DNA from 4 places in the Paenibacillus sp. FSL H8-0259 genome. Region 3 is predicted to be linked to each of the others. Evidence: riboswitches for the same ligand, from Rfam matches in the RefSeq annotation. Region 3 holds a riboswitch; each other region holds the start of a gene.
The links. Region 3 has a riboswitch for cyclic di-AMP ahead of NSU01_RS00495 (C40 family peptidase). Riboswitches for the same ligand answer to the same signal wherever they lie in the genome.

Region 1: it holds a riboswitch for cyclic di-AMP, as region 3 does, so the genes downstream of both, NSU01_RS17695 (alpha/beta hydrolase) here and NSU01_RS00495 (C40 family peptidase) in region 3, are expected to answer to the same signal.
Region 2: it holds a riboswitch for cyclic di-AMP, as region 3 does, so the genes downstream of both, NSU01_RS18745 (APC family permease) here and NSU01_RS00495 (C40 family peptidase) in region 3, are expected to answer to the same signal.
Region 4: it holds a riboswitch for cyclic di-AMP, as region 3 does, so the genes downstream of both, NSU01_RS02995 (hypothetical protein) here and NSU01_RS00495 (C40 family peptidase) in region 3, are expected to answer to the same signal.

Annotation. Positions count from the first base shown of each region.
Region 1 is NZ_CP150147.1:4,159,938-4,167,651, forward strand. Features, by position in the region: gene NSU01_RS17675 (ABC transporter ATP-binding protein) at 1-360, shown strand, start outside; gene NSU01_RS17680 (sugar ABC transporter permease) at 357-1,235, shown strand; gene NSU01_RS17685 (carbohydrate ABC transporter permease) at 1,248-2,075, shown strand; gene NSU01_RS17690 (extracellular solute-binding protein) at 2,142-3,452, shown strand; cyclic di-AMP (ydaO/yuaA leader) riboswitch at 3,633-3,765, shown strand; gene NSU01_RS17695 (alpha/beta hydrolase) at 3,773-4,582, shown strand; gene NSU01_RS17700 (MarR family transcriptional regulator) at 4,696-5,382, shown strand; gene NSU01_RS17705 (MATE family efflux transporter) at 5,625-6,977, shown strand; gene NSU01_RS17710 (chromosome condensation regulator) at 7,071-7,714, shown strand, end outside.
Region 2 is NZ_CP150147.1:4,438,976-4,446,689, reverse strand. Features, by position in the region: gene NSU01_RS18760 (ATP-binding protein) at 192-2,111, shown strand; gene NSU01_RS18755 (DsbA family protein) at 2,205-2,960, shown strand; gene NSU01_RS18750 (disulfide oxidoreductase) at 2,957-3,391, shown strand; cyclic di-AMP (ydaO/yuaA leader) riboswitch at 3,618-3,777, shown strand; gene NSU01_RS18745 (APC family permease) at 3,906-5,723, shown strand; gene NSU01_RS18740 (iron-hydroxamate ABC transporter substrate-binding protein) at 5,922-6,944, shown strand; gene NSU01_RS18735 (iron ABC transporter permease) at 7,165-7,714, shown strand, end outside.
Region 3 is NZ_CP150147.1:97,365-105,078, forward strand. Features, by position in the region: gene rluF (23S rRNA pseudouridine(2604) synthase RluF) at 1-123, shown strand, start outside; gene motB (flagellar motor protein MotB) at 223-1,041, opposite strand; gene motA (flagellar motor stator protein MotA) at 1,025-1,825, opposite strand; gene NSU01_RS00470 (hypothetical protein) at 2,031-2,324, shown strand; gene NSU01_RS00475 (4a-hydroxytetrahydrobiopterin dehydratase) at 2,537-2,812, shown strand; gene NSU01_RS00480 (cytochrome c) at 2,919-3,275, opposite strand; gene NSU01_RS00485 (GNAT family protein) at 3,402-3,887, opposite strand; gene NSU01_RS00490 (C40 family peptidase) at 4,136-4,627, opposite strand; cyclic di-AMP (ydaO/yuaA leader) riboswitch at 4,633-4,776, opposite strand; gene NSU01_RS00495 (C40 family peptidase) at 5,164-5,592, opposite strand; cyclic di-AMP (ydaO/yuaA leader) riboswitch at 5,650-5,788, opposite strand; gene NSU01_RS00500 (hypothetical protein) at 6,006-6,803, opposite strand; gene NSU01_RS00505 (M1 family metallopeptidase) at 6,848-7,714, opposite strand, start outside.
Region 4 is NZ_CP150147.1:695,336-703,049, reverse strand. Features, by position in the region: gene NSU01_RS03040 (CHAD domain-containing protein) at 1-64, shown strand, start outside; gene NSU01_RS03035 (thioredoxin domain-containing protein) at 243-584, opposite strand; gene NSU01_RS03030 (MerR family transcriptional regulator) at 778-1,143, opposite strand; gene NSU01_RS03025 (ThuA domain-containing protein) at 1,280-1,915, opposite strand; gene NSU01_RS03020 (SDR family NAD(P)-dependent oxidoreductase) at 1,992-2,714, opposite strand; gene ytxJ (bacillithiol system redox-active protein YtxJ) at 2,947-3,273, shown strand; gene NSU01_RS03010 (glutaredoxin family protein) at 3,270-3,512, shown strand; gene NSU01_RS03005 (oxidoreductase) at 3,585-4,607, opposite strand; gene NSU01_RS03000 (MerR family transcriptional regulator) at 4,604-5,005, opposite strand; cyclic di-AMP (ydaO/yuaA leader) riboswitch at 5,609-5,778, shown strand; gene NSU01_RS02995 (hypothetical protein) at 5,952-6,398, shown strand; gene NSU01_RS02990 (hypothetical protein) at 6,748-6,936, opposite strand; gene NSU01_RS02985 (hypothetical protein) at 7,039-7,335, opposite strand; gene NSU01_RS02980 (class I SAM-dependent methyltransferase) at 7,461-7,714, shown strand, end outside.

The DNA.
Region 1 (7,714 bases), 4.1 Mb from region 3:
GACCGCTGCGGGGAAGACATCCATAAGCTGGCTCCGCAGCAGGCCCGGTATCTCGGCTTCCGGCCGGAGAAAGCGAAGTTTACCCTGGAGCCGGGAATGGAGCCGGACAATACCGTTAGCCTGACGGGTACGCTCAGCGGCCGGGAGCTGCTCGGGTCGGAGATTATCTACAAAGTGCAGCTGGAGAACGGGCTGAGCATTTCGGTGAAATGCTTCGACCGTCCGGAACGCGAGCTGGAAGCCGTGAGACTCTACGTGAAGAAAGAGCATCTGGCATTCTTCGACGCACAGGAGCAGCGGGTCCGGGTAGCTGCACAGTCCGGAATCAGCACAGCCGGAAGCACCGGTGATTCGGCATGAAGCGGCTGCGTCCGTCCGTGAAGGTGCTTCCCTATCTGCTGGTTGCTCCGGCAGTGATCATCCTGACGGTATTTTACCTCTATCCGATTCTGTACAACATCTATTTGAGCTTCTTCACCTGGAATATGCGCGGACCGATGAAGTTCGCCGGACTCAGCAACTATGCAGAGCTGTTCAGCGGCCGGGATTTCCTCCATACCCTGCTCAATACGCTGCTGTACATGGGGATGGACGTTGGGCTGGTGATGGTGCTGGCGATGGGGCTGGCGCTTTTTTTACAGAAAAACACGCCGCTGAACCGCTTCATCCAGACGCTGAGCTTCACGCCCAATATCATCTCGCTGGTATCCGTATCGCTGATCTGGATGTGGCTGATGAACACGGATACGGGGCTGTTCAATTACCTGCTGTCTGTGCTGGGAGCAGCGCCGGTGGGCTGGCTGACCGATAAGGATGTGGCGCTGTTCTCGCTGGTGCTGGTCTCGGTCTGGAAATCCGTCGGATTCAATGCGCTGATCATTTGCTCCGCCTTGGGCTCTATTCCGGGTTACCTCTATGAGGCTGCGGCTCTGGACAATGCGTCCAAGCGTTCCGTTTTCTTTCAAATTACGCTGAAGATGATCTCACCGACCTTGTTCTTCCTGATCCTGATGAATATCATCGGCTCCTTCCAGGTGTTCGAGACGATCAATATCATGACGCAGGGCGGTCCGTCCAATGCCACGAACACGCTGATCTTCAGCATTTATAAGCAGAGCTTCGAATATTACCGGGTCGGCTACGCCTCCGCAATGGCGGTCGTGCTGATGGGTATCGTGGGGCTGATTACGATTTTCTACTTCAAAGCACTGAATAAACGGGTTCATTACCGCTAAAGGGGTGAGGAAATGAAGGTTTGGGTCCGGCTGCCGGGCGCAGGACTGCGGATCATTGTATCTGTTCTGCTGATTGTGATCTTCCTGATGCCATTCTATTGGATGATCCTCACCGCGTTCAAGACGCTGGGCGAGGTGCTCCGGATGCCGCCGAAATTCTGGGTGGATTCGCTGCAATGGCAGAATTTTCGGGATGCTTTTACGAGGATTAACTTTCTGCATTATACCCGCAATTCCCTGATCATTACGCTCGGGACGATGCTCGGCCAGCTGGTCGTTGTTGTGCCGGCAGCCTATGCATTCGCAAGATATCAATTCAAGGGTAAAAATGCGCTGTTCGGCATCGTGCTCGCCACCATGATGATTCCGGGCCAGCTGATCTTCCTGCCGATCTTCGTGATGTTTGCGAAGTCCGGACTTCTGAACACTTATGTATCGCTCATCGTGCCCTTCATTGCCAGCGGTACGGCCATCTTCATGCTGCGGCAGACCTTCATGCAGGTGCCGGATTCCCAGCTGGAGGCAGCCCGTCTGGATAATGCCAGTGAGTTCAAAATCATCTGCACGATCATGATGCCTGCCGCTGTGCCCACCTTGTCCACACTCGCGCTGCTGACGTTCATCGGGACGTGGAACAGTTACTTTTTCCCGCTCGTATGGACCACAACAGATGCTGTCCGGACCTTGCCGCTTGGAATTCAGAAGCTTCAGGATGTGGAGGGGCTCAGCCCGCAGATCGTGATGGCCGGGAATATGATGCTGATCGTGCCGATTCTGCTGGTCTTCCTGATTGCACGCAAGCAGATTATCAAAGCGTTCACCTACATGGGAGTGAAGTAGCGGGAATACCCTGCGGCCTTGCATGTTGAATACCAAATACAGCAGTTCATGGAGGAGAAACGAATAATGAAGGTATGGGGAAAAAGAGTAGCTCCGCTGCTCGCCACTGTTGCACTGACCGCCGTTCTTGCAGGCTGTGCCACCACCGAAGCCGAATCCAGTGTAGCGGCCTATGAGAAAGGGGATTCCGTTACCGAGCTGAACTTCTGGACCTCCGCCGTGGAGGATGTAAATCAGAATCTGGTGGACCAGTTCAACGAGACCAAGGGAGCCGAGCTGAATATCCATGTGAATGCTGAATATCAAGGCGATTACTGGGAAATGCAGCAGAAGATCAACGCTGCAGCCATAGCGGGTACGCTGCCGAATGTTTTTATTGATGAAGTGGCGATGACTAAGGGCTTTGCCGACAGTGACATTATTGCCAATCTGGAACCGTTCATGGAAACGGACAAGTTCGACACCTCAGATTTCAAAATCGGCGACCTCGGCAACCTGTATCTGGGCGAGGATCTGTATGCCTTTCCGCATATGCGGAGTGTTCCCGTGATGTATGTAAACAAGACGCTCGCCGCTAAAGAAGGGCTGGATCCGAACGGACCGGCGACCTTTGCCGAACTGGAGGCCTATCTGCAAACCGCTTATGATGCTACCGGCCAGCCGCCGATGTACCTGTTCAACTATGACTTCTGGGTGATGGAGGCGCTGTTGCATTCGTACTCGGATACTAATGTGGTCAATGAGGATGAGACGAAATCCAATATCAACAGTGAAGGCGCAGTGAAGCTGATCTCCTTCATTGAGGATCTGGAATCCAAGGGACTAATCAAAGTACTCGGGGTCACGGACAAGGATGCCTACTATGCCTCCATTGCCAATCCGGGCACAGCGCTGATCTTCTCCAGTGTCGGCGGCTACAAAACGTTTGCCGGCATGGCCGCGGAGAGTGGAATTGATCTCGGCGTATCCATGATTCCTGCCGGAGAAGACGGCAAACGGGGCGTTCCGGTCGGCGGATCGAATACGTATCTGGCGAATACGGGAACGGATAATGAGAAAGCAGCCGCTTTTGAATTCATGAAATGGCTGTCGGATACCGAACAGGCGGCGTATGCTTCTGCCAATACGGGATATCTTCCGACCCGTCTAACCTCCCTGGACACAGACCTGATGAAAGAGACCATTGCCGCCTTCCCAGGCTACAAGGTCGCTTCCGATGAGCTGGAATTCAGCAAAATGCGTCCGATGACCGGTACGTACCATGAGATTGAAGATCTGATGGGCACACGCATCAACGATATCTGGCTGGAGAACCTGCCAATTCAGGACAGCCTGGACACGCTCGCCAAAGAGGTGGATGACATCCTGAACCGCTGATTATAGATGATGTTTAAAGCAAGCAGAGCAGTGAGTCTCCAGTAACGGGAGAATCGCTGCTCTGTTTTTTGGGTTCACTGCGGCTGGTTTCTGCGCGTGTTGGGCAAATTCACCTAAGCTATTCATTCATAGACGAATATGGGCTATACTGAAGTTTCTGTTAATCTATATCCGCAAAAATATATGTAATCGCTGAGTTCCGTAATGGAAGCGGGGAAACCAAGTTTTCTGGGGTGAATCTCGAGGAATCGAGTAGGGCTACTCTTCAAGCCCGAATCCGGCAGCTAACTCCGTAAGCGACATGAGAGGATGCACAGGTAATGCCGTATATTGACGTCAATGGAACTACCCTCTATTACGAGGTGTCGGGCAGTGGTCTGCCCATTGTTTTTATTCATGATTATTCGACTTCACATCATCTGTTCGAGCCTCAGGCGGAGTATTTCAGCAAGCGGGCGAAAGTGATCTTGTTTGACCTAAGAGGGAATGGGCAATCCGGTAAAATGGATGTGGAGATCAGCCGGATTGTAGACACGCAGTGTGAAGATCTGAAGGGATTATTGGATGGACTGTCCGTAGAACGGGCCGTCATCGTAGCTTGTTCCAGCGGTGCTGTGCTTGCCCAGAAATTCGCCTATCTGAATCCTGAACGGGTAATTAATCTGGTGTTGGTGGACAATTACATCCTAGGAGATTGTACGTCCAAAGGCAGCAAAGTGCTGGAGCTCTTTCAAATCTGCGCATGGGCCGCCCATTATCTTCCGGCTGAAATGTTCATCCGTTCTTTGCGCATTACATATAACAAATGGCTGTCTGCGTATCATATTCTGAGAAGAGAGCTTGTCCATGAACGGACAACAGAATTGATTAAACAGCGTCTGGCACTAAGACATACGGACAGCTACGGGTTTGCACTAAGGCTGCAGGTTCCCGTTCTTTGTGTATCAGGCAATCAGAATGAGCGGGTTCTGGAGCAGGTGAGACAAACAGCGGCCAAATATCCGCTCGCCACGCTGGCAATACTGGAAGATGCCATGTATCCCAGCCATTTATGTCAGCCGCAGCACTTCAACCGGCTACTGCTTGATTACCTGAAAGACCAGCAATGCTTCCAGCGGAAAATTTATTAACGGCACCTGTAGAAAATTTTTGACAAGTATAACAGGTACCGTTATAATAAATTCAACAGGTACCGTTACATTGATTGACAGGTACCGTAAATATATCCCTGGGAGGATTCATAATGAATATGAATGCTGAATTGTACGACAAGCTCGCCAAGCTGCAATGGCTGCTGCAGAGACAGCATCTGAAGAACCACGCCGCTGTTGGCCCTATGGCAGATACGTCACGGGGACAAGGCAGGATCATGGCGTTTCTCCGGATGAAGGACGGAATCAGCACCAAGGATTTATCCTATATGCTGGACATTCGTGTATCCTCGCTCAATGAATTGCTGGCCAAACTGGAGAAGGCCGAATATATTACCCGTCAGCCTTCCGAGACAGATAAACGCATCATGCTGATTTATCTGACGCCGAAAGGGCGGGAGGAAGAGGGCCAGGAGGTTGAGGGCGGCAGCATATTTTCAGTCCTGTCTCCAGAAGAACAGGCAGCCTTCGGTGAATACCTGGTCCGCGTCATTACAGCCTTAGAAGAAGAACTAGGAACAGATGCAGACCGTGATGTAATGGCTATGTGGATGGAGGCCGCTAAGGAGCGCATAGGATCAGAGGAATTCGACAAGCTGATGGCCATGCGCGGACAAATGAGCAGAATGTGGGGAAATATGGATGACGGACGCTTTAGCGGAAGATTCCCCGGATTTGGCCGGGAAGGTCAAGGCGGCGGCATGAACGGCTTCGGCTGGCCTTCCAGAGATGGTAGAGACGGCTCGAAGGACAACTCCAGTGATTCGGATGACAAGTAAGTAAAGCATTTCCTATTAGCAGCAGCGGCGCTGTCTTTCCCGAAGAACTGAAGGCAAAGGCAGCGCAATAAAGATTTTACCAAATACAGTCTGAAACTGACGATTAGTCAACACCCGCTCACGAGACCCGTATTGTCATTTGTTACGGGTTTGTTTGGTGCGGCGCAAAGTTCGCAATCAATTTATAGTTAGAATTCTAACTAATATAGAGACTAACATACAGGAAGAAAGTGGTGAACCGCATGGATACAGAAAACCTTCATTACTTTGAGAAGGCACCGGTTGCAAAAGCCGTAGCGCACTTCGCAATACCAATGATGCTTGGAACGTCAATGAGTGTCATCTATTCCATTTTAAATGCCTTTTTCATAGGCACCCTTAATAATACTGCCATGTTAACCGCACTTGCCTTAACCTTACCGTTATTCGCGGTCATTATGGCGCTGGGTAACCTGATTGGTGTCGGCAGCAGCGCCTTCATTTCCCGTTTGCTGGGAGAGAAAAATACGGCTGATGTTAAGCATGTATCTGCATTCGCCTTTTACAGCAGCCTGGTTCTCGGTCTTATCGCGATGGCCGTCGGCCTGCCGCTCATTGATTCTATCGTACATGGCCTGGGGGCAACGCCTGACTCCTTCGGATTTACCAAGGACTACGTCACCATTATGCTTATTGGCTCACCCTTCGTCGTATTGTTCTTCACACTGGAGAGTATTGTCCGCTCGGAGGGAGCCGCGATAACATCTATGATTGGTATGCTGCTTAGTGTGGCCGTGAATATAATTCTCGATGCGCTGGTCATCTTCGTCTTCCACTGGGATGTAATCGGTGTTGCGTCTGCCACGGTCATTTCTAACATGGTTGCGAGTGCTTATTACGCCTATCATATAGGATTTAAGAGTCGATTCTTAACAGTCTCACTGAAACAATTCAAGGCCACTAAGGTCATTCTAAGAAATGTATTCAAAATCGGAGTTCCCGTCTTTGTAATGAGTCTCTTCATGGGTGCCATGTCGCTTATCTTTAACCGTTTTCTGGTTGAGTATGGGGAGCAGGCTATTGCGGGCTTCGGAATTTCCTCACGATTGCTGCAATTTCCCGAGTTAATCCTGATGGGCTTAAGCGAGGGCGTCGTGCCGCTTATTGCCTTCTCTTTTACAGCCAACCGGTTGCGCATGAAGCATACTATTCAATTTACGATTAAAACCATACTGGCGCTAGCTGTCGTGTTCGGCGTTATTGTCTACCTGATCTCTGACCACTTAATCGGGCTGTTCACGAATGACCCGCAATTGATTGAAATGGGCAGCTACATCCTGCATGTGACATTCTTATCCCTGTTCATTACAGGAATGACGACGCTATTTACGGGGATCTTCCAGGCAACAGCACAAGGAACCGCCGCCTTCATTATGTCAGTTATTCAAGGAATTACTCTGATTCCTGTGCTCTACATTGCCAACCGCTTGAACGGATTCCATGGGGTGGTCTGGTCGCTGGTCATTTCCGATGTCGTGGCGTTCCTGGTCGGGGCCATCATGCTGTATGTTCTGCGGAACAAATTACAGCCGGACTTGGTGAGTTTAGCACAGTAGGATCTGGATTCCGCGCTTGATAAGACAGCCAAGGATAGATACTCTAGAGGGAGCCGCAATAATACCGAAGTCTTCAATGAAGGAGCGAGATTCATGAATGTGGTGGAAAAAGTGCCTTCCATAGCAGCTGGTTACCGTCATACTGTCCTGCTTAGGCCGGATGGGGCGGTAATGGCTGTGGGCGACAATAAATATGGTCAATGTGACGTAAGCGGCTGGCAGGATATGGTGGCAATCGCTGCAGCTAATGCCCATACAGGGAATTCACATACCCTCGGACTCAGACCGGACGGTACGGTGGCCGCTGTGGGCTGGAATAAGCATAATCAATGTGAGGTAAGCGGCTGGCACGGTATCGTGGCGGTTGCTGCGGGTTGGCGCCGTTCGGTTGGCATTCAATCGGATGGCACGGTAGTGGCCGTTGGCCGGAATAATGAAGGTCAATGCGATGTACACAGCTGGCGTGATATTATAGCGGTTGCAGCTGGCGACTGGCATACCGCCGGACTGAAACGGGACGGCAAGGTGACAATTACGGGGAATAACCGGTATGGCCAATCCAATGTTAGCAGCTGGCGCGATATCGTGGCGATAGGGGCAGGTTATCTTCATACCGCCGGCCTTAGAGCAGATGGCACGGTGGTGGCGGCAGGCCGGAATCATGAAGGTCAATGCGAGGTAAGCGGCTGGCATGATATCGTTGCGATAGCGGCTGGCAGTCATCACACCATCGGTCT
Region 2 (7,714 bases), 3.9 Mb from region 3:
AGAGCATGGCGCTATTACAGCGCTGTGCTTTTTTTAGTATTCAGGGGCTCTCGTTTTGTCAGCGCTTCCCTTAAGCAAAAACTGTCTGTCCCATTAGACACAATCTACGATTCGACTGGTTTCACCCAGGGTAAGGTTAGTGTAAATAGGTGAAATGCAATATCTTAAAGTTCATGAAAGGAGAGAGGCCTATGGAGCATCATCCGAATCATTACAATGATCTGCTTGTCCTCTTATCTGTTGCTATAGCATTTCTATCGTGCTTCACAGCCCTGGATCTGGCGGAACGGCTGCTCCGTGGCCGCAAGGGGAATCTCTATATTCTGCTTATCTCTGTAGTGCTGGGCACAGGGATGTGGAGTATGCATTTTATCGGAATGCGGGCGATGGATTTGGGAGTTCCGGTATCGTATGATCTGCTGCTGCTTGTGTTCTCGCTGATCATTCCTGTGGCCGCTTCTTATATGCTGTTTGCAATGCTTGGCAACCCCCATACCCGCAGCCGTGTCTATCTGGGTCTTGGCGGCATGCTGTTCAGCAGCGGAATACTGATCATGCATTTCAGCGGTATTCTGGCGATGAAGCTCTCGGCAACGTATGAACAAGGGTTCTTTTCCATTATCCTGTCTATCCTATTCGCCTTTGTTGTCCCTGTAATTACTGCATCCTACGACCCGAAATGGCTGGGGAATGCCTACAATATGCTTAGTGTCAAAAAATTGCTGCTCGTGTTAACCCTGACCGGAGCGTTCACAGGAATACATTATTCTGCAATGGCCGGCGCATCCTTCACAGTAGTAGACTCCTTCTTGTATACAGGGCGCGCTCCGCTCTTGGATGATTCACTGCTGGGCATTATTCTGGGCGGTTCCTTCTTGTTCATTGTGACAATTGTGCTTGGCCTGCTCTATAGGGACCGGCAGCATGTGCTCCGCTTTGCAGCATTTAATGAGCAGCGTTATATGGCCTTGTTCGAGCATAGCCCGGATATGGTGCTGTGTATTGATCCGGCCCTTAAGAAGATCATCAGTGCTAATCCTTCCCTGCGGTATACCACCGGATATGGAAGAGAAGAACTGGGGGAATTCAAGAACATCCTGTACAGTGCCCGGGATGAAGCCGCGGTCAAGGAAGCTGTGCGCAATGCCTCCCAAGGGAAGTCCTCCAAGCTGGAGCTGAGGGTTATCACCAGGGACGGCCAGCAGATGATCTGCAGCGTAACGGTGTTTCCATTGCTTCATAATAAGGAACAGCTGGTCTATCTCGTTGCCGAGGATGTCACTGCCTTGATGCAATACCAGCATGAACTGATTCAGGCCCGGGATGCGGCAGAGAGTGCAGCCAGGATGAAAAGCGAGTTTCTGGCGACGATGAGCCATGAAATCCGTACACCGCTGAACGGAATTATCGGCATCAATCAGCTGCTGGCCGAAGAGATCAGCAAGCCCGAGCATCTGGAGCTGCTGAAGCTGCAGAGTACCAGCAGCCAGGCGCTGCTCCATGTAATGAGTGATGTTCTCGATATCTCCCGCCTGGAAGCAGATGGTCTCGTGTTGAACCAGGAGCCGTTTCAGCTGACCGTGCTGCTGCAGGAGTGTATGGATCTGTTTGAAGTAATTACCAGAGATAAGCAATTGTCGTTTGTGCTGTCGGTAGAAGAGGGGCTTCCCGGCAAGTTCGTGGGAGACATTGCGCGGATCCGTCAGATCCTGGTTAATTTAATCGGCAATGCGGTGAAATTCACTCCTTCGGGAGCGGTTACAGTTACTGTTGAGTCCGCCGGCATGAAGGGAGCTTCTCAGACGCTGCAATTCAAAGTGCATGATACAGGCATCGGCATTCCGCCGGATAAGCTGCAGCTGCTGTTCCAATCCTTTTCCCAGGTGGATGCTTCCCACACGCGTAAATATCCGGGTACTGGTCTGGGATTGGCCATTTGCAAGAAGCTGGTGGAGCTTATGCAGGGAGAAATATGGGCGGAACCGGCGCCGGGCGGCGGGACCCAGTTCTTTTTCAGAATTGTACTGCAGTCGCTGGATTCATCGCCGGAGCTGATTTACAACCAAGAAAATGAAGACAGCGGAGTGCCTGCGGCAACAAAAGCTGTATAATGTAGGGTTTGCCAAGGAGAGAACTTTAATTATATAATTTTAAAGTAACTTATCTTTTATCACGACAGTCCTATGGACAGAAAGGAACTCTCTTTGAGCAAACCGAATAAGAACAATGTCGCGCTTCCCCAGATGAGCAAGCAGGAGAAACGCCGGGCAGAGCAGGAACAGCAGAAGCAGAAAACGAGAATTCTGATCGTGAGTACAGTGGCATTAGTCGTAATTATTTTTGTAGGATTATTCATGCTGGCCTCGAAGGACGGCTCAACCACAGGATCTGCTGCGGCTCCCGTTGACTTCAATTACAGTGAAATGGCACGGCTGGGGAAAGAAGATGCTCCAGTCAAAATCGTTGAATTCGGCGATTACAAATGTCCGGCTTGCGCCCAGTTCACCGGGGTGATTAAACCGCAAATCGTTCAGGAGTATGTCAATCAGGATAAAGCAGCCTTTTACTTCGTCAACCTGGCCTTTATTGGTACGGATTCGAGAACAGCCTCACTTGCGGCACTCTCCGTATACCATCAGAATCAAGAGGCTTTCTGGAAATTCTTCGATGCCATCTATGCTAACCAGGGTGAAGAAAAGGTAGAGTGGGCAACACCGGACTTCCTGGTAAGTCTGGCACAGCAATTAGAACTGCCCATTGACTTCGACCTGCTGCGTAAGGATATTGAAGACAAGACCTACGAAAGCGAACTGGAGAGAGATATCCAGCTTGGCACAGACACCGGTGTAACCAATACGCCATCACTGTTTGTCAATGGAGTCAAGGTGAATGAACCTTTTAATATGGAGGAGATTGATGCTCAAATCCAGGTAGCTGCGGAAGCTGTGGCTGCACAATGAATAAATTCTCTGCATTCTGCCGCCGGAATTGTCTCTACTTGGCCTGGTTCGTCTCGGTTGTTGCTGTAGCAGGCAGTCTGTATCTCAGTGAAGTGCTGAAATATGAGCCCTGCAAGCTATGCTGGTTTCAGCGGATATTTATGTACCCGCAGCTGATTTTGCTCGGAATCGCCACTTACCGGGGGGATAAGCGCATTATCCCTTATGTCCTTCCCTTAAGTTTGATTGGCGGAAGCATTTCGATCTATCATTACGCAGAGCAGAAAATTCCGGCACTCAGCAAGGTGCTTCCATGTACAATCGGTGTGCCGTGCAACACGGATTATCTGAATTATTTCGGATTCATCACCATCCCGCTGCTGGCACTCATTGCGTTCGCATTAATCACAATTCTGCTATGGACAGGGCGTAAAGAGGATGCAGCTGAGTAAGAAGCCGTCAGGCAGAATGAAGAGTAACTATTTCCCTTAAATTAAGTGTAAATTATTATGCAGAAACGCTGTAAAATCACGCGATAAAGGGATAATGAAAGAGAATGAAAGATCAAGACATACCGGATCATGGATTTGGTTGTTTTGGTTGTTTTTCATTCTTTTTTCATTTGTTTCAACGCTTTACGGAAGAGGCATTGTAGATTAATATTAGTCCTTGTGAGAAGTTGAATATGCGCTGAATTTTCCGGAAGGAAAAACGGGGGAACCAAACTTGGCCGAGTGCCAACGGGGTGAATCGGAAGCGGGTCAGCAGACTCGAAAACCGTAGGGCTACCACAGCCCGAATCCGCCAGCTAACCTCGTAAGCAATAGTGGGATAATGACCATGCACTCAAGGCATGCGGATCATTTCCGTATGCTTATTTTTGTGCCTGCATTTATGAAATCCACTTATGAAAACAGCGCGCGGTACTGCCGTTTCAACTTAACAAAGAGAGGAACTGTTACTACAATGGTAAGCAAGGTAAAACGACTATTGATCGGGCGTCCGATGAAGTCGAACGAACTCGATCATGAAAAGTTATCCAAGGTGAAAGCACTGGCTGTCCTGTCTTCTGATGCGCTCTCGTCTGTAGCCTACGGAACAGAACAAATCTTAATCGTACTTGTGGCCGCAGGTTTCACAGCTATCTGGTACTCATTGCCAATTGCATTAGCCGTATTGGGCCTGCTGGCCATCTTAATCCTGTCTTATCGGCAGACCATTTTTGCTTATCCGCAAGGCGGGGGCGCCTATATTGTTGCCAAAACCAATCTCGGGGTTCATACCGGCTTGCTTGCCGGCGGCTCTTTGCTGGTGGATTATATTCTTACGGTGGCGGTAAGCGCCTCGGCGGGAACGGATGCGATCACATCAGCGTTCCCGGGTCTTCATAATCATAGTGTACTCATAGCGGTTACTGTCATTCTGCTCTTAACGATTGTCAATCTGCGGGGTGTTACTGAATCTGCTTCATTCATAGCCATTCCGGTATATCTGTTCGTCGTCTCCATCTTTGTACTGATTATCGCGGGAGTCTTCAAGTATGCAACCGGCGGTGCTCATGCCCAGGTTCCTGAGATCGGCTCGGCGGTATCGAACGTCAGTATGTTCCTTCTGCTTAAGGCCTTCAGCTCCGGCTGTTCGGCACTGACCGGGGTAGAAGCGGTCTCCAATGCGATCCCTAACTTCAAAGCACCGGCTGAGAAAAATGCGGCTAAAACGCTGATGCTGATGGGTCTGATTCTCGGGGCTATGTTCACGGGGATTACGCTTTTGGCTTATTGGTACGGTATCATGCCGGACGAGAAAGCAACGGTTGTGTCACAGATTACCGAGTCTACCTTTGGCCGCGGCGGTTTGTACTTCTTCATCCAAGGCATCACCGCAGTAATCTTGTTCCTGGCGGCGAATACAGCGTATTCGGCCTTCCCGCTGCTGGCGTTCATGTTCGCCAAAGACAAATATTTACCCCACGCCTTCATGGTGCGCGGAGACCGGCTGGGATTCTCCAACGGCATTATTTTCCTCGGCGTAATGTCGGCTGTGCTTGTAGCTGCTTTTCACGGAAATACCGAAGGGTTGATTCCATTATACGCCGTTGGGGTATTCATTCCGTTTACCCTTTCACAGCTTGGCATGATGGTCCAGTGGTACAGAACCAAGCCTAAGGGCTGGCAGAGCAAATTCGCTGTGAATACAGTAGGCATGCTCACAACCTTAACCATTACGCTCATCTTCATTATTACTAAATTCTCGAGTGTATGGATGGCCTTCATCTTCCTGCCGCTTGTAATCATCGTGTTCCACCGGATTCACCGCCATTATATGAATATTGCCGATCAGCTGCGTATTTGTCCGGCTACGGATAAACCTTGCATTAAAGGAAGCACAGTGGTTGTACCTGTTGCCGGTGTCACCCGTGCAGTACTGCATTCGATCAGCTATGCGAAGTCATTGACTGAGAATGTAGTGGCTGTATATGTCGGATTCGATGAAGAAGAGATTCACAAAATGGAACAGAAGTGGGAAGAGTGGAACCCTGGAGTGCGCCTGATTGTACTCCGCTCTCGTTACCGCAGCATCATCCGCCCGCTGGTGAAATTCATCGATACGGTGGAGTGGAAAACCGCTTCTACAGACCACATTACTGTACTCATTCCGCAATTTGTTACGAAGCATTGGTGGCAGGCGATTCTGCATAATCAGACCAGCTTGTTTATCCGCTCTTATCTGATGAATCAGAAGGATATCGTTATAGCAACTGTACCGTATCATTTGCACAAATAGACATACCCTTTATATGTAAAACGGCTGTTTCCGCAGGTTGCGGGAATAGCCGTTTTTTGTTATGCGCAGGGTGAGTATAAATGGAATCAGATAATTTAGTTGACATAGAGAATGAGAATCAATATCATCAGTTTATGTGAGGCGAAGGCCGCAATCACCTTTGACCAATAATGAATGTATATACAGGAGGGGTAATTAATGTTTTCGTTCAACCTGCAAAGATCAACAAGCATGAAGCTGGCTATGGCCGGACTCATGACCACGACGTTGTTATTATCCGCATGCGGAAATAACAATGCAGCCAATAACGGGGCTGCGGCAACTACGGCACCTGCAGCAACTGCAGAAGCCACTACTGTACCGGCAGAAACAACAGCTCCAGCGGTAGAGCAAACAGTAACGGATGCCATGGGACATAAAGTCACTGTCCCTGCGAACCCGCAGCGTGTGCTTGCTTCTTATCTGGAAGACTATCTGGTCGCACTTGGCGTGACTCCGGTTGCCCAATGGTCCGTGACAAACGGCACTCAGGATTACCTTGCAGCTGAGCTTAAGGACATTCCAACCATCAGCTATGACCTTCCACTCGAAGCTGTAACCAGCTTCGCACCGGACTTCACTATTGTACAATCGGAAGGTACTGTCCAGAACGGTCTGTATGACCAGCTGAACAAAATTGCACCAACGTATGTACTCGGCGACGAAGTCAGCAAGGACTGGCGCAAATCGCTGCTCAAGATCGGCGAGCTGTTGAACAAAACGCCTGAAGCTGAAGCAGCCATTGCTGCCTATGATCAAAAAGCGGCTGATGCCAAAACAAAAATCTCCGCTGCGATCGGCGATGAGTCCGTTGCCATTCTCTGGCTGGTATCCAAGAACTTCTATATAGTAGATGAAACCCGCAGCAGCGGGGCAGTCCTGTATGGTGATCTTGGCGTGAAGCTTCCGAATCTGGTTACCGAAATTCCTGCTGAGTCCAGAGCAACGTGGAATCCGATATCACTTGAGAAATTGTCTGAGCTGACTGCAGATCATATCATCCTAGTGAACAGTGACGGGGCGGATGCTGCTGAAGTTACGGATGGCGCGATCTGGAAGGGGATTCCGGCTGTTAAGGCGGGGAATGTTCATGAGTTTAGCAGATCAACCAGCTGGCTGTACAGCGGTCCTATAGCTAACTCCAAAACAATTGATGATGCTCTGAGCAGTCTTGTAAAATAAGATGCGTTCAAAATGCCGGTAATCAGCCTCTGCCGGTATAGAGTGTGCAGGTCCTTGTATCCCCGGATACGATGATCTGCACCTTTTTTTAAATGGAGCGATAGATGAGGGCGTTCAGCATAGATTACGCGTTATCTGCTTGTACAAAATTCATATATTTGCGATAATGAGAATGATAATCAATTAGAAGCAAGTAATAATCCTGTTAAGGAGACGGCTTATGGTTTCATCCACACGTTCTAACCTCAATCCTTCTACGGCTGCAGGGGATAAACCCATCAAGTCGCGGCCGGTGGCTGCAGCTACGATACTGCTGCTCGGAATAGCTGTCATCGTCTTCGGACTGATGTTGTCTGTATCGGTAGGAGCAGCAGATATCCGGCTGGCTACTGTATGGGAAGCTGTTGTCCGCTTCAATCCGGAGCTGGCGCAGCATCAGGTCATCCGGGAGCTGCGAATCCCCCGGGCTTTGGCCGGAGCGCTGGTGGGGGCATGTTTTGCTGTTGCCGGCGCGATCATGCAGGGAATGACCCGGAATCCGCTGGCGGATTCGGGGCTGCTGGGACTCAACGCCGGAGCCGGTGTCGGCCTGGCATTGGCTTTCGCCTTTGCGCCTTCGCTGTCTTTCATGTATATCATGATCTACTGCTTCATTGGAGCGGCTGTGGCATCGCTCTTAGTCTTCGGCATCGGTTCGCTGTCCCATAGCGGGCTGACACCGCTACGCCTGACCTTAGCGGGTGCTGCGGTCAGTGCTATGCTGCTGGCGC
Region 3 (7,714 bases):
CGTCTGCAGCGCATCCGGGTAATGAATATCCGGCTGGGCGCCCTGCAGACCGGGGAATGGCGTGATCTGTCACCGCAGGAGAAGCAGGAGCTTGGAGCTATGCTGAACTATGAGCTGCAATAAGCTTTAAATAATAAGCAATCAAACAAAGAGCTGTTCCTGAAGGCCGAATAATGGCCCGGGAACAGCTCTTATTACTTAATAAGCTATAATATATTCGCATTATTTACCGGGAGCGGCAACATCAGTAGTTTCTGTTGTTGCATCTTTGTATTTGCGGAGAACGGAGACTTCTACACGACGGTTCTTGGCGCGTCCGGCGGCAGTCGTATTCTCAGCGATGGGATGATATTCCCCGTATCCGATCGGGCTGAACTTGACCGGGTCCAGATTGGGGTTAAGCAGCAGGATTTTCATGAATTGAAGGGCACGGGCCACGCTAAGATCCCAGTTGGAGGAGTAGCTGCTATTGGAGATAGGAATATTATCCGTATGTCCCTGCACTAATATATCATAATCGGGAAACTGCTGCAGCATCGTCGAGATTGACTTGGCCAGCTGACGGGAGTCATCCTTGACCATAGCCTGTCCCGAAGCAAATAAGGCGTTGTCGCTGATCGTAATCATTAACTGGGACTGATTCAGCTTCGTACTGAGCAGATCAGTCATTCCGTTATTCTTGATGTACTGATCGAATTGCTCCTTAAGCTTCTCCAGATCCTCCTGTTCTTTGGCACGAAGTTTGGAGATCTCGGCGGTGCCTGTATTTTTATCTATAACACTATTCATTTTATCCTTATTGCCTTGGTCAAGTTGAGTACTCGTAGGTGAATCCGAGCGGAATTCCAGTACGCCGCCACCGCCGCTGAGCGCTGAATTGAACGCCTGGGCCATTTGCTCAAACTTCTGGGCGTCCGTAGCACTCATGGCATACATAACCAGGAATAGAGCAACCAGCAGGGTCATCAGATCGGAATAGGGCAGTAGCCAGGATTCATCGGCATGCTCTTCGTGCTCCTCATGCCTAGTCTTTTTGCTCATTCGAGGCGCCCTCCTTCTCACTCAGCTTGGCCCGTTCGGACGGAGTAAGGAAGACGGAAAGCTTCTGATTGATAGCAATGGTGGAGACCCCCGACTGGATAGACAACAGACCTTCTACCATCATCAGGCGGACTTCAATCTCGCGTTTGGAAATTCGTTTTAACTTGTTGGCCATAGGGTGCCACATTACATAACCGGTGAATATCCCCAGCAGAGTAGCGATGAAGGCTCCGGCAATCGCGTGGGCCAGGACATCCATATTGCTCATATCCCCCAAGGCGGCAATCAGCCCGATAACAGCCCCGAGTACCCCCAGTGTAGGTGCGTACATCCCGGCCTGGGAGAAGATTAAGGCGCCGGCTTTATGTCTATCTTCTGTAGCGTGAATATCTTCCATTAATACATCGCGGACAAATTCCTGGTCATTGCCGTCGATAATCATCCGCATACCGTTTCTAAGGAAATTATCTTCGATTTCATCGACATTCGATTCCAATGCAAGCAGTCCTTCACGGCGGGTGATGGATGCCCATTCCATGAACATTGTAATCAGTTCGGGCTTGCCGACCATCTTTTTCTTCACAAATAGGATCTTCAGCAGCTTAGGGAAATTCTTGACTTCCGACATGGGAAAGGCCATGAAGATTGAGGCGGCCGTACCAAGAAAGATAATTACATAGGCGGCGGGATTGTTCAAGCTTTCAAGCGGAGCATGCTTGAGTACCATCCCCCAGACTACTGCGATCAGACCAAAAACCAGTCCTAGTATTGTTGAAATTTCCATTTATGCACCTCGTCCATGAGAATTAAGAAGTGATCCGACTATACCGCGTTTATCATCCTTGAACCGCGGGAGGACACTCTGCACGTAACCAAATCACGTATATTCTTATTTATCGACAGCATTCCCTTTTTTGTGAAGTGATTTTTTCGGCTATAATGGATAAGGTAAGTTATTATTCATCAGCGAAGAAAACGGAGTGATTGACGTGGGAGTTAAGCATGGCAGAGATTACAGTGAAATTCTGGTTGAACTGACAGGCGCAGTCGGACGGATTTCCGACGGGTATATTTTTTTCGAAATGGAGCCTGAGGAGTGGGAGAACCTGCCGGAGGAGTCGAAGCTGGAGGTCTGGGAGGCGCTTGCGGAGGATCTGTTCTACGCACTGGGCAATGAGCCGGTGATTAAGGTCGGAAGCGGGGTTGTAATGTACGATAAAGAAACGCACCGCATCAATATTCTGCTCGGCGACGAGGATTTGGCATCGGTGGTTCTGGTGTAGACCGGAAGCAGCTGCGGAGCCGGAGTTTGTCCCAGGCATCAGCCCATGTTAAAATTGGGATGAGAAGTACTATTCGCCGGGATTTAAGAATACATTAAATCGAAAAAAATCTTTGGCCCGGCACATCCCTTGGACTTTAAGAAGCTGAGGGATGTTTTATTTGAAAGACAGGACTGCTGTGATATAGCTAATTAAGCAAGGGAGGAAACAAATTGCCATTTACAGAGGAAGAACTGCGGGAGCAGATCGGCAAGCTGGAAGGCTGGAAACTGGAAGAGGATATTATGGTGCGCAAATATATGTTCAATGAATATATGAAGGGAATTGCTTTTGTGGATGAGGTTGCTGCGATTTCGGAAGCGTTCGACCATCACCCGCATATCACCATTGACTACAAGACCGTTATCCTGCGTCTGCCTGCAGATGTGGAGAAGCTGGATATACGCCAGGCTAATGAAATTAACGAGGCTTTTGAGAAAAACCGTTAGAGGACAGGATCCTTATGGAAATGACAGTACCGCCTGATCCATAAAAATGCCCGTGCAGGGATACCAGGGTATCCTTTGCAGCGGGCATTTTGCTTTGGGCATGTTATTATTTCTTCTCGGCCAGCCATAACGCGACATTTGCAATTTCCTCAGGGGCTAGTTTGTCTTTGAAGGAAGGCATCTGCCCGCGGCCTTTGGTCACAATGCTGTAAATCTGCGCCGCGTCATGCTGTGCGCCCTCCTGCTGCAGGTTCGGCCCTACACCGCCCTGAAGCTGATCCCCGTGGCAGGTGATGCAGTTGGCTTTCACCAGGGCCTCCGCGCCGGCTGCGTCCAGCACAACCTCAGGCATTGTAGGTTTGTTCTCTTCAGCCACCTCGGCTTTGCCGGGCAGGGTAAACATTAAGACCACGGCAAAGGCACAGGCGGCAAAAAACAAACCGCTCATGATCCATTTCTGCATCTGCATCCGTCCCTCCATGTAAGCTGCTTCCTTCATTATACCGGATGGTGAAGCGTTATCATAGTATTTGTGTCAAAAAAATGAACGAAACTCCTGGGAAAATTGCAAACATACAGAAGTGGAATGCTATTTCTCATAGACCATACAATAAAATGGCTTATCGCCAGTTGGGGTTCTGCGTTCATAAGTATCCGTTATGGTAAATCCGCATTTCTGGTAAGCACGGATGGCCCGCTGATTCCAGGTCAGTACCTCCAAATCGATCTCCCGTTCCGGATAACGCTGCAAAGCCGCCTGAACGATGGCCTTCATGAACAGATGTCCCATGCCATGACCGCACAGATCGGGCCGCATGCCGATTCCAAGCCGGACTACACCCTCCATAGGGAACAGCTGGGCGAAGCCGCACAGGATTCCCTGTCCATTCACAACGGAAACGTATTGCTCGCTGCGCAGCTGCGGATCACCGAATTCAACACCGAGCGCCTGCATCTGCTCCCAGGGCATCCAGCCGTAAATATTATACGGGGGCCTGTAGTTCCACTCACAGATCTCAGCAGCATGCCGCGACTCCATAGGAACAACATAAAAAGTTACCGGGGAACTTATCATAAGCGGAGGCCTCCTTTCAATGGAACATTACTTCATTCTATAAATATTATATACAAAACGAGCCGGATTCGACGCAAAAACCTTGCAGAAAGACCGGAACTTGACAAACGCCAATAAATATTTTATGAAAGAGCGAAATTGGTGTTTTACAAATATAGAGCGGGGTAAGTAATTTTATAGACAAAAAAATAAGCCCTCCTCCAAGATTTCGGCAAAAATCCTGGAAAAGCGCTTATATTTAGGACAAATTATTGCACATCGTCATTCTCTTCGGAATCCGCAGCCACAGTCTTGTAAGCATCTGTACTCATAATCCGTTTGGCGCCAACGTAGCGGTTGACGTAGTAGCTGTCACTCAGCGAACTGATGGTTACACCACGCGAGGAAGAAGCATGTGCGAACTCACCGTCACCAACATAAATACCGACATGAGAAATGCCTTTGCCGCTTGTATTGAAAAATACAAGATCGCCCGGTCTCATTTCATCGCGGGATACAGCAGTGCCCATCTCATATTGGGAGCCGGATTGGTGGGGCAGGTTAATTCCGATCTTATCAAAAACATACATTGTAAATCCGGAGCAATCAAAACCGTTCGTGGATACACCGCCGGATACGTATTTGGTCCCGATGGCTTTGTCGATAACTTTATCCATTTTGGAATCCGCGAAAGCGCTTCCTGCTCCAATGGTGAAGATGATGGAAAAGCTTAGTACTGCGGCTGCTAGCTTCTTCTTCAAAAGTAAATACCCCTTCCAAATGCCTACGAGGTTAGCTTAAGGGTTCGGTTGAAGGTCCCCTATGACCCCTCTTAGAATAGGAGGTCAATTCACCCAAAGTTGGTTCCCCCGTTTCCCTAAATCTTTAGGGAACTCGGCACGACTGTTGATTAGGATTAGCTGTTATTCAATACATGACAAAACCTTTGTTAAAAGCGATTCAATAATTACAAAAATGTTACTAAAAGCTCACTGCGATAATTGTAGCAAAGACTAGGGCGCTTGGCAATCACTTATAACATATTAATGCATTTTTTTTGCGTTTTTTAGAGTTATAGCTGCATAGAAAGACTCATATTTACGCAGCAGGTGAGCTATTGATGAATTTTTCTTTGGATTTGGGATAAAAAGGTGTTTCAGGGCCTGCAGATGAGTGTAAAAGGTAGAATAAGGAAAAGGAAAAACCCGGAAATGATTACGGCAATAATCAAAACCGGGCTCGTATAAGTTACATTTAGTTGTTAGAGGTACGAATATTCGAGGAAATGTTCAAGGGTTCAATCGTAAGCGACAGCTTGGTAGGCTGTTGTGCTCATCACTCTTTTAGCGCCAACGTAGCGGTTGGCCCAGTATGCCTGACTCAGCGAACTGATGGTTACACCACGCGAAGTGGAGGATTGTGCGAATTTGCCATTGCCGACATAAATACCGACATGGGAAACTCCGTTGCCCAGGGTATTGAAGAATACCAAATCACCGGAACGCAAATTACTCTTGGATACGGCTGTTCCAACGCTGTACTGTGCCTTAGAGGTGCGCGGCAGGGTAAGGCCGATACTCTTGAATACGTATTTGGTGAATCCGGAACAATCAAAGCCGCTGGTGCTGGTGCCCCCGGTTTTATATGACGTTCCAATGGTTTTTGAGATCACAGTATCCATTTTGGAATCTGCGAAAGCGCTGCCTGCCCCAAGTGTGAATACCATCACAAGACCCAGCGCTGCTGCGGTGCATTTCTTCTTAAAGTTCTGACTTCTCAAAAGATGTACTCCTTCCAAGGCCTGCGAGGTTAGCTTAAGGATTCGGTAGAAGGTTCCCCTATGACCCCTCTAAAGCGAGATCAATTCACCCAAAATATGGTTCCCCCACTCCCCGGTGCAGGGAATTCGGCGTTTTGTGCACCAGAATAGTGACATATCGACATAAGGTTAAAGGCTTCGGTTACATAGCTGCTTAATTCCATTTGAAAGATTACAAATTTGTTACTAGTAGTACAGGCATCATTGTACCAGAGGATTTACAGTTTTGCAAATCAACTTGTCGCAGCTGTAAACAAAAAAGAGTCATGCACCTCACCAGAGGGGCGATGACTCTTTTAGTATGCCGTTTTGGCGGCCGATTATTGTGGGAATGATTTACTGGACCAGAGATGATACTGCGCGGCTATGCCCCACATTTTGAATAGGGTGGACGGCAGTGGAGCTGCCTGGCGCAGGAGCAGGGCCGGGAGGCCGGGGCAGAAGAGCGCTGCAGCGCTGCAGAGGATCAGCGTCAGCAGACTTCCTGCGCCTATAATGACGGATATCCCGATGGAGTGGAGAAGCACCTTCAGACAGATCAGCAGCGAAGTGAACATGCCCGTGCCGGCGGTATAACCGAACTGCATATACAGCAGCAGCTTGCGGATAAGGAAGAGGTAGACGAGCCAGCCCAGCACATAAGGCACGAGCGTCAGCAGCAGCGGATAATCGAGAATGCCGTTCAGAAGCAGACGGTACATCTTCGGCAACAGCCAATAGAGCGGCAGAAGGGCCAGCGCCCATTCAACGAGACTGAACAGCAGTACAGGCAGACCATAACGCTTCATCCCGGGAAAAAAGAACAGTCCGCGCTCCCCGGCACGTTCCTGGTGAAGCTCGTGCAGCAGGCCCGCCCGGATAAAGGGGGAGAGCAGCAGCCGCAACACAGTCAGTGCCAAGAGCAGCCATAGCCATTGCCGGACGTCCGGGTCCGTGTGCAACGCAGCCTGCCCCTCAATATAATACAGCAGCCTGCCTATGCTACTGCCGCCGGCATTCGCATCCGGATAGCGCAGCAGTACCGGAACGACGGCGCTTTTAATGAATTTGTACATGAAGTAGCCCCAGAACAGCCGGTAGATAAATAGCAGAATCAGGATATAAAATTGCTCTTTCATGCTGTGCCAACCGCGGGTTATCGAAATTTTCACAATCCTTCACCTCACCAGACAAGAGTTCCGAGCAGGGTTTCAAGCAGTGTCGTCGCACTGAGCGTCCAGCGGGAAAGAGTATTGTGCTCAAGCTCCGCCATTCTGAAATTATTGAGATGCTTGCTCTCCAGCAGTATGGAATGTCCCGGATCAATCTCGGCGGAGACCAGAGGTGCTTTATACGATAATTCAAACGATGTTGTCTTCCCTTCGCCGTTCCAGTATTGCTGAACCGAGTACCCGTCCGAGAAAATAAATTTTACAGGGACATCCCCATAATGGCTGCCCTTGTTACTTACCTCAACTACAGCATCATATTGAATGCCTGCTCCGTTGCCGCCGTCCCGTTTAGCTGTGAGCCTGATGTCGTCTACTGCAAAATCAGGGGCTCCGCCGCTGTAGACGTACTGGTCAAAATAAGTCTGCCAGGATTGCTTGGTCACTTTCTCCACAATCTTCTGGAAGTCAGCGGTCGAGGGATGCTTGAAGCGGTATTTACGGGCATAGGCAGCGAGAATGGCATCCATGTTCTTGGCTCCTGCTAACCGTTCGATGTCACGGAGCACCAGCTTGCCCCGGATATAGACATTGCGCGTGTAGGCATCATCTCCGGTGTATTTCCAGGTCTCCAGATTGAGCGGCTGTGAGGAGGAGACCAGACTGGACTGCAGCGGGAGGCTTGAGGCAACGCCATATTCCTGCTCCATCAGCCGGTCTTCGGCATATGAGGTGAAGCTCTCGTCCAGCCACGCCTCCTCGAATTCATTGCTGGCGACCATGCCATAGAAATACTGGTGACCGATCTCATGGATCACGGTCCGTTCAAGCGAAGTGCCGGGCGATGCCTCGGCAGCACCGAAGGCAGTGATCAGCGTCGG
Region 4 (7,714 bases), 600 kb from region 3:
ACTGGAAGCATTGCACCAGAATGAGGTTGTCCCTGTAGTTCCTGGAGCAGAGAGCACGAAATAGCGGCATTATATATATTCCCGAAAATACAAAGGCAGGACGCTGCATGATCCTCATGCGGCATCCTGCCTTAATTCTTGGGCTGCGAGTGCCAGGAAACGCTGCCTGGGAAGAATCGCGGGCCTGTGCTCCACGATATCCGCGGCAAAGCGGCGCTCCCGCCCCTCCCCGTTACAATACGTTAAAGAGTACCGCGCACCGCTCCGGCAACTTTGTTCAATACACCCTGATATAAGGATTTCGGCCGCAGGCCGACCAGCTTCTCCACAGGTTGGCCTCCGCTGTATACGATCACTGTCGGCATGCTCATCACACCGGCTTCCGATGCAAGCTCCGGCAGTTCATCGCAGTCCACCTTAATCATGCTCACGTCATCCCCGTATTCGGAATTCAGTTCTTCCAGAATCGGCAGCAGGGTTCTGCAAGGCGGACACCAGGACGCACCGTAATCCACCAGCACGGTTCCGCCAGCCTTCAGCTGTTCACGCACAGCTCCGGCGTTATCGGCAATTATCATAGCCATCTCAAGCCCTCCTTCAACTCTCAAATGATTAACCTCAATTATATAAGCTGAACTTAAGATACTAACTTAAAGCTTAGTCGTCACTACGGTGAATATTTGGACTTCCGGACGCTATCGCTCCTACAGTTCCAGAATCCCCCTTCGATCCTTCTAGCTTCTTGTTATTTTCTTCTATTCATCTTATCGATCCGCCTTATTCCTCTTCATTCTGCTGCTCATGCAGAATTGAAGCCATCCGGTCCTGCAGGTTCAGCTTGATCTGATTCAGCTCAATCAGCTGGCGTTCAATCTCCTCCAGCTTGCTGCGGTACAGCGGCATTACTTCTGCACAGAACGCCTCTTTATTCTTAAGGACACAGTTCAGGAATCCGGCAATCTCTTCTGTCGACAAGCCAAGATTCAAATACAGCTTAATCGTCTCCACCGTATCCACGGCAAGCGGAGAGTATTCACGATACCCGTTGTCCTGGCGCAGCGGTTTGATCAGTCCCTGACGCTCATAATATCGCAATGAACGGACGCTTACGCCCGTAAGTGTGGCTAATTCACCTATTTTCATGGTATCCTCCCCGGGGTTCATGAGAAATGGTCTACACTCAGTATAAACCCTGACACTAGTGTCAGGGTCAAGGTGTTTTTTCAGAATAAACAAAAAAACCAGCCTAAGCATAACTTAAGCTGGCCTCCACATTATCTTACAGCAGTCCCGCTGCCCATAACCCGCCTCTGCGGATCATCTGCCGGAACGGCTCTACCGAGAAGGAAGGCAGATGATGGCCAGGCATCAGGTAGACTACCCGCCCTTGTCCGAATTCATGGCACCAGGCCGCCTGCCGCATAGCCCCTCCATGGGGATATTCTGCGAGAATGGTTGATTCGAAATATGGCAGCTGCTCAAAATAGTACGGCTCATCCTCAATTACAAAGTCATTGATGCCCTGCATAATCGGATGCTCCCGGCTGGAAATCGTCATATGAAGCGCGGTATAGTCCGGATGGTGGGTGAAATGGGCGCCCAGCATTACGCCGAGCTCCTGATTGCGCTGCAGGGAGATCCCGTTATGCACTACGAGCAGACCGCCGCCCCCAGCCACATAAGACAGCAGTGCACCGCTCTGCGCAGCGGATAATTTCTCATCAGAGAATTCAGTATAGGAGACCACCAGCTTGCAGTCCGACAATTGTTCCTTGTTCATCAGCCCGTAATCCTCAGTCGATACGACCTGAAGCTCCGGCTCCAGCAGCTGCTCGATCTCACGGTCTACTCCCGTGAACGGATGATATTTAACCTCGGTATAGCTGCCAAACGCAAGTGCTTTGAAGGAAGTCATTGCATTCACACCTCTCTTGTGCAAAGTTGATCATCTATTATTGCTTAATCCATTATCCCACAAAAGTCCGCTGCTGTTACCAGGGCCAGAGATTGCCGTCCAGATCGATGTACACCGGTTCCTCGCCCAGATATTTCTTATGATCCTGTACGATATTCATGATCTTATACGCTGATTCCTCCGGGGGAATCGGTGCTTCCATATTCTTCTCTCCGCTCATATAAGACTGCAGCCAGCCGGGATGAAAGACCATCACCTGTCCGCCCAGCTTACGCAGATGATTGTGCATCAGCGAGGACTGCATATTCAGCGCCGCCTTCGACATGCAGTAGCCGTACATATTAATTCTTTTGTTCCGGCTGATACTGCCTGCCTCTGAGGAGATGTTAATAATTAGCCGCTGCTTGCCCTGCAGAAGCAATCCCATCAACGCGTTGCTCACCCGGAGTGCGCCGAGCGTATTCACATTATAGAGCTGCGCCATAGCCTCATCATCCATATCCACGAGCATTGTAGCATTGTCCGCCTGGTGGATAATACCGGCATTGTTGATAATAATATCGATGTGTCCTGTACTGCCGGCAATACTCCGCGCTGCCTCTTTCACGCTCTCTGCGCTGCCGATATCAAGAGGGACCAGCATCAGCGTGTCCTGGTATTGCGCTTTCAGAACCTCCAGTGCCTCCACTTCCGGTAAATACCGGCCGGCAAACACTGTGTATTTATTCTCAAGAAGAAAGCGTACCAGATAAAACCCGAGCCCGCGGTCGGCACCGGTTACAAAAGCGACCCTTTTCATGAATTGCACACCCCCTCATACCTGCTTATTTATGCGCAGAGCGTTGCTGCATCACTCTCACATTAGCATGGCAATAGGGCTTAATCAACATCCCGTAAGGGAGGGGGATAAGCCTGCTGAACATTCTTTTGCTTTAATTTTGAACTATGTTACAATCAAGAATAATAGTTGTTAACAACACAATTGTTGACAAGATGCTTTCTAAATTCTATTCCAGGAAGGTGATCCTCTGATGTCTATTCAACAAATCCATACACTGGATGAACTGCAACAATACGTAGGGCAACCCGGCAAAAAATTGCTCTTCAAGCACAGCACCACCTGCCCGATCAGTGCCAAAGCAAATGAGGAGTTCCAGGCCTATACACAGAATTCTGACACGCCTGCCGCCATTGTACATGTCATCGAAGACCGTCCGGTCTCCAATCAGATTGCCGAGGATTTCGGGATTAAGCATGAATCGCCGCAGATTTTCCTGCTGGAGGATGGTGAGGTCCGCTGGAACACTTCCCACTGGAAAATCACCCGTGGCGCCATCAAGGAAGCTGTGGAGCAATGAGCCAGAACGTAATCATCTATTCCACATCCGGCTGCAGCGACTGCAATCAGGTGAAGCAGCTGCTTGAGAGCAAGGGCATTCCCTTCGAAGTCAGAGATGTGATGACCAGTACCGTCTATCAGGAAGAAGTCGAGAAGCTGGGCTTCATGGGTGTTCCAGTCACCGTATCCGGAGACCGGGCTGTCAAGGGCTTCAATCTTCCTGAGCTTCAGGAGCTTATTGAGGCAGCGGTACAGTAAGGATTCAGTCAGTTATGCAAAATGGTGCCGCCCTCTTTACAGGGCCGGCACCATTTTTGTCGTTCAGATCTGTCAGGTCGGGAATGTAACCCCCGTCATAGCTTCACTCAGCTCCCACAGCGTCAGAGCGTTGCCCGGATCAATCGCCCAGTCCTGCACCCCAGGCTGGTGCGAATCCCCGGACTCCGCTACAGGAGCGATGTCAGCATCCTCGCAATACACGCCGCCCTTGCCGTCGAGCAGCGGACTCACCGCGCACCAGACACTGGTCGCGGCTCCCTGCTGGACCGTCTTCATATGACTTGTACGCCCGGCCGGAATGCGGTTGCCCGCTTCATCCAGCGCCCCCATGCCGCGCAGCTCGTCATCCGACAGATGCCGGGCCAGATCGGTCAGGATGCTGCCGGGATGCACGGAGAATGCCCGGACACCATGTGCTTGCCCGCGTTTGTCCAGTTCAAGGGCGAACAGCACATTGGCGGACTTCGACTGGCCGTAGGCTGTCCATTTCTCATAGGCTCTACGCTCAAAATTCACGTCTGCGAAATCAACACCGGCAATGCGATGGCCGCGTGAAGATACGGAGACTACCCGCGCGCCTCCGCCCTGCACCAGCGCCGGCCAGAGCCGGGCCGCCAGCTGGAAATGCCCCAGATGGTTGGTCGCGAACTGCGCTTCGTACCCGCGGCTGTCGCGGGCCAGCGGCGAGGCCATGATGCCTGCGCTGTGAATCAGCATATGCAGCGGCCGGCCGGAGTCCAGGAACCGCTGCGCGAAGGCATCCACAGATGCCGGGTCCAGCAAATCCAGCGCCTCCAGCTCGACACCGGGAATCCCGGCAAGGGCAAGCCGGGCCTTCTCCGGTGTCCGAACGGGAACTATCACAGTGGCCCCCGCGGCAGCCAGGACACGTGTGGTCTCCAGGCCCAGGCCGGAGTAGCCGCCGGTCACGACCGCTATTTTACCGCTCAGATTATGGCCTTGGATTACTTGCTCTGCCGTAGTGTCCGGCCCAAACCCCGAAGGAATCGGGTGCTGCTTAACTTTCGCGTGATTCAACTCTTTGTTCGTGTCCTGATTCAACCCAGTATTCATTCCTCGTTCCTCCTCTGTTCCATTTCCGCGATGAACCTGCCGTCCTTAAGCTCCCGGAAGTTCTTCAGCTTGTATTTCATAAGCTCCAGTGCCGCCGTAAGTTCCGTGAGCTGCTCTTCAATCAACGTTTTATGCCTGTCCAGCACACTGTAGCATTCCTCGTAGTCCTCTTCCGCTGAAGCCCTGATATATTCTTGAATGGTGCGCAGTGGCATATGGGTTCTTTTGAGAATAGCGACGAAATGCACCCGGTCCAGCTCACGCCTGCTGTATGCCCGCTGGCCGTTCTCCTTGCGGCTTGCCGGGGGCAGGAGCTTGATTTTCTCATAATAGCGGATGGTATCCTGGCTGAGTCCTGTCCGCTCTGCTACCTCGGTGATCGTAAAAACAGGCTCCATTGGCTGCTGGCCTCCTTCCTAATCTAGCTTCTTAATCCAGCTTCTTAGTTTGGCTTTCAGTCTTGGTAATTTACTGACCGTCTGCCCTTACAGATTCAAATAATAATCCCTGGAGTAGGGTCCAAGTCAAGCATTCGGGAAGCGGGAATTAGGCCCTCCCGGATGTATGGTTTGTGCGGCTAGAAAGGTACACTTTTCGTAGAATCAGGCTCTAACTCAGGTACAAATTGTAAACCGCCATAATTACTCTAATAACACATTCACGAATCTATTTGCCAGACGGGTAACGCTTACTTCATCTTCAATCTCTCATTATCTCCCGATTACTCACTAATACGCCATTTCACAAAAAATCAATATCGACGGCGTTTCCGGTCTAACGCATTAATATTTCCGGAGTTCCCTCACCGCTGCCTCCCAAAAATAAAAAACGGCGATTGAGCGAGATAAACGGATGATAATCGGCCACATATATGGTTTTAGTCTCCAATATTCCTCGCGAAGCAGCAATTTATTGCAAATCCGGCGCAGAAGCACTCTTTTCCATTTTTACAAAGACAATCCTGAAAGGGTATGATTCGTGTTGAAAGTTACCAGCGATAATGTGAATGCACGCTGAATTTCCGCCAAGCGGAAAACGGGGGAACCATCAGGCCGCAGGCCTACTTGGGGTGAATCCGAAGGAGACTTCAATTACGCAGTCTCAAAAGGTAGGGCGACTCTCACCGTCCGAATCCGACAGCTAACCCCGTAAGCGTAAAGAGAGAGATCTTGATCCGCCACGATTTTGCCCCAGGCTTCTTACGCCTGTAACAAAACCGCAGCAGAGGTCCTCCTCTGTCTGCGGTTTTTTGCGCACTTATTCCGGCGGATCAGCATTTCGGCAAACCTATCAACTACATATCCAAACTATAAATCGCCCACATTCAGGAAGGAACGTGTCCACATGCCAGACCCATTATCGTCCAATGCAGTTCCCGCTGCCGGATTCACCAGCTATATTGAGCAATATAGCGGAACCATCTATGCGCTAAGCTGTCTCCTGCTGGAGAAGGGCGCCCGCGCCGATCAAGCCGCAATTGCTACATTCGCGGCACTCTATGAGCCTTGGCTCAAGGGCAGCATCCAAGCAGATGCTTACTCCCTTGCCGCCTACAGGGAATGCATCCGGCAATGCTCGCTGGTTGCTCAAGACCGCGGCCGCTGCTCTTCTGCCCTGCTCACCTGGGAGGATCAGATCGCCAGCGCCTTATGGTACGGCATCCAGCTGCCGCTGCCCGAGATCTGCCTCATCCTGCAGCGAAGCGTTCCTGAGCTGAAAGCGCAGCTCAGAGGGATTCGCGAACAGATGGCTGCTGCGCGGCCAGCTGTCCCGCGTCCGTCGGCGGGATAATAGGGAAGATGGCTAGGCCTGCAACAATAGACTCAATCATGCCACTGCGATCCATGCGGACTGTAGATCCGTTATTTCGCCCAATCAGTCGAATCAGCGATCCATGCGGACTCAGAGGACCTTAACTAACCAGTTTCGCCTCATTTTGAGCTCCTTCGAACAATATAAGCGCGCCTGAGTCCGCAACGGGCAAAAAAGCAGGCTTTTTCACAAAATAAGGTCCTCTCAGTCCGCGTAGCAAGCGCTGCATAGAGTAAATCCGCTGACGTCGTACATATTAATAAAAGCCGCAGCATCCGCCACGGCTCTCCATTTGCTAATGCTATGCTATCTGTTCCAGTGCCAGAAATCAGCGCTTGCCCTTGCCGCCCTTGGCGAACCGCCAAAAAGCCATGCAGCATCCGAGCAGCCCGACGCCCAGCAAGATGGTCTGCAGTGCTCCCAGCCAGGTTGATTTGTCCGACGGGATCAGGCTGCTGATAATGATCAGCAGGATGGAGACCACGACCAGCACGGGGGTTTGTCTACTTTTTTTCACAAAAAATCACCACTCCTAATTACTAATATTACTAAGGTACACTATCTGCGGGGGTTTAACCAGTTTAGGGTGGTTTGTGATCACTCTATAGAACAGCATTATTTATAAGCCCGTTTCATCACTACAGGTCATCCACCTTCCATATCCCATCATTTTAATCATTGAATAGACAGCGGTATCATCACTCCCGTTATCCCAGGACCTGTCCACTACCACTTCGTATTCATCAGCGTTTATTTTATTCATTTCATTAATTTCGTAATCTGTTATATTTGCCGTCTCCTTGCTGATTTCAGCATACAGAGCCTTCCTTTCATCTATCGTCTTACTTTCTGAGGTATCTCCGGAACACCACATGTGCACTTTCGCGATGAAATCATCCAGATAGCTCACTACCACACTGTTCAACTCCGGATCATCACTTAGCTAAAATACGAAGATTAACAATAACATTGCAAATTGGTTATATCGTAGATATAATATGTCCGTAATAACTATTTAGTGTAATTAAAGGAGATCGGGCTATGACAGAGTTCTGGGAAGCAAGCTTCATAGAAAAACAAACGATGTGGGGATTTGAACCTTCTGACTCGGCCATCTTAACCAAGGATTTTTTCCTTGAAAAGAATGTTAAAGACATCCTGATTCCCGGCATTGGATATGGCAGAAATGCAAAGGTTTTTATGGACAATGGTATAGATGTTACTGGTATTGAAATTTCGCAAACAGCGATTGATCTGGCGAGGCAGCGCGGGCTGGATATGAATGTTTACCACGG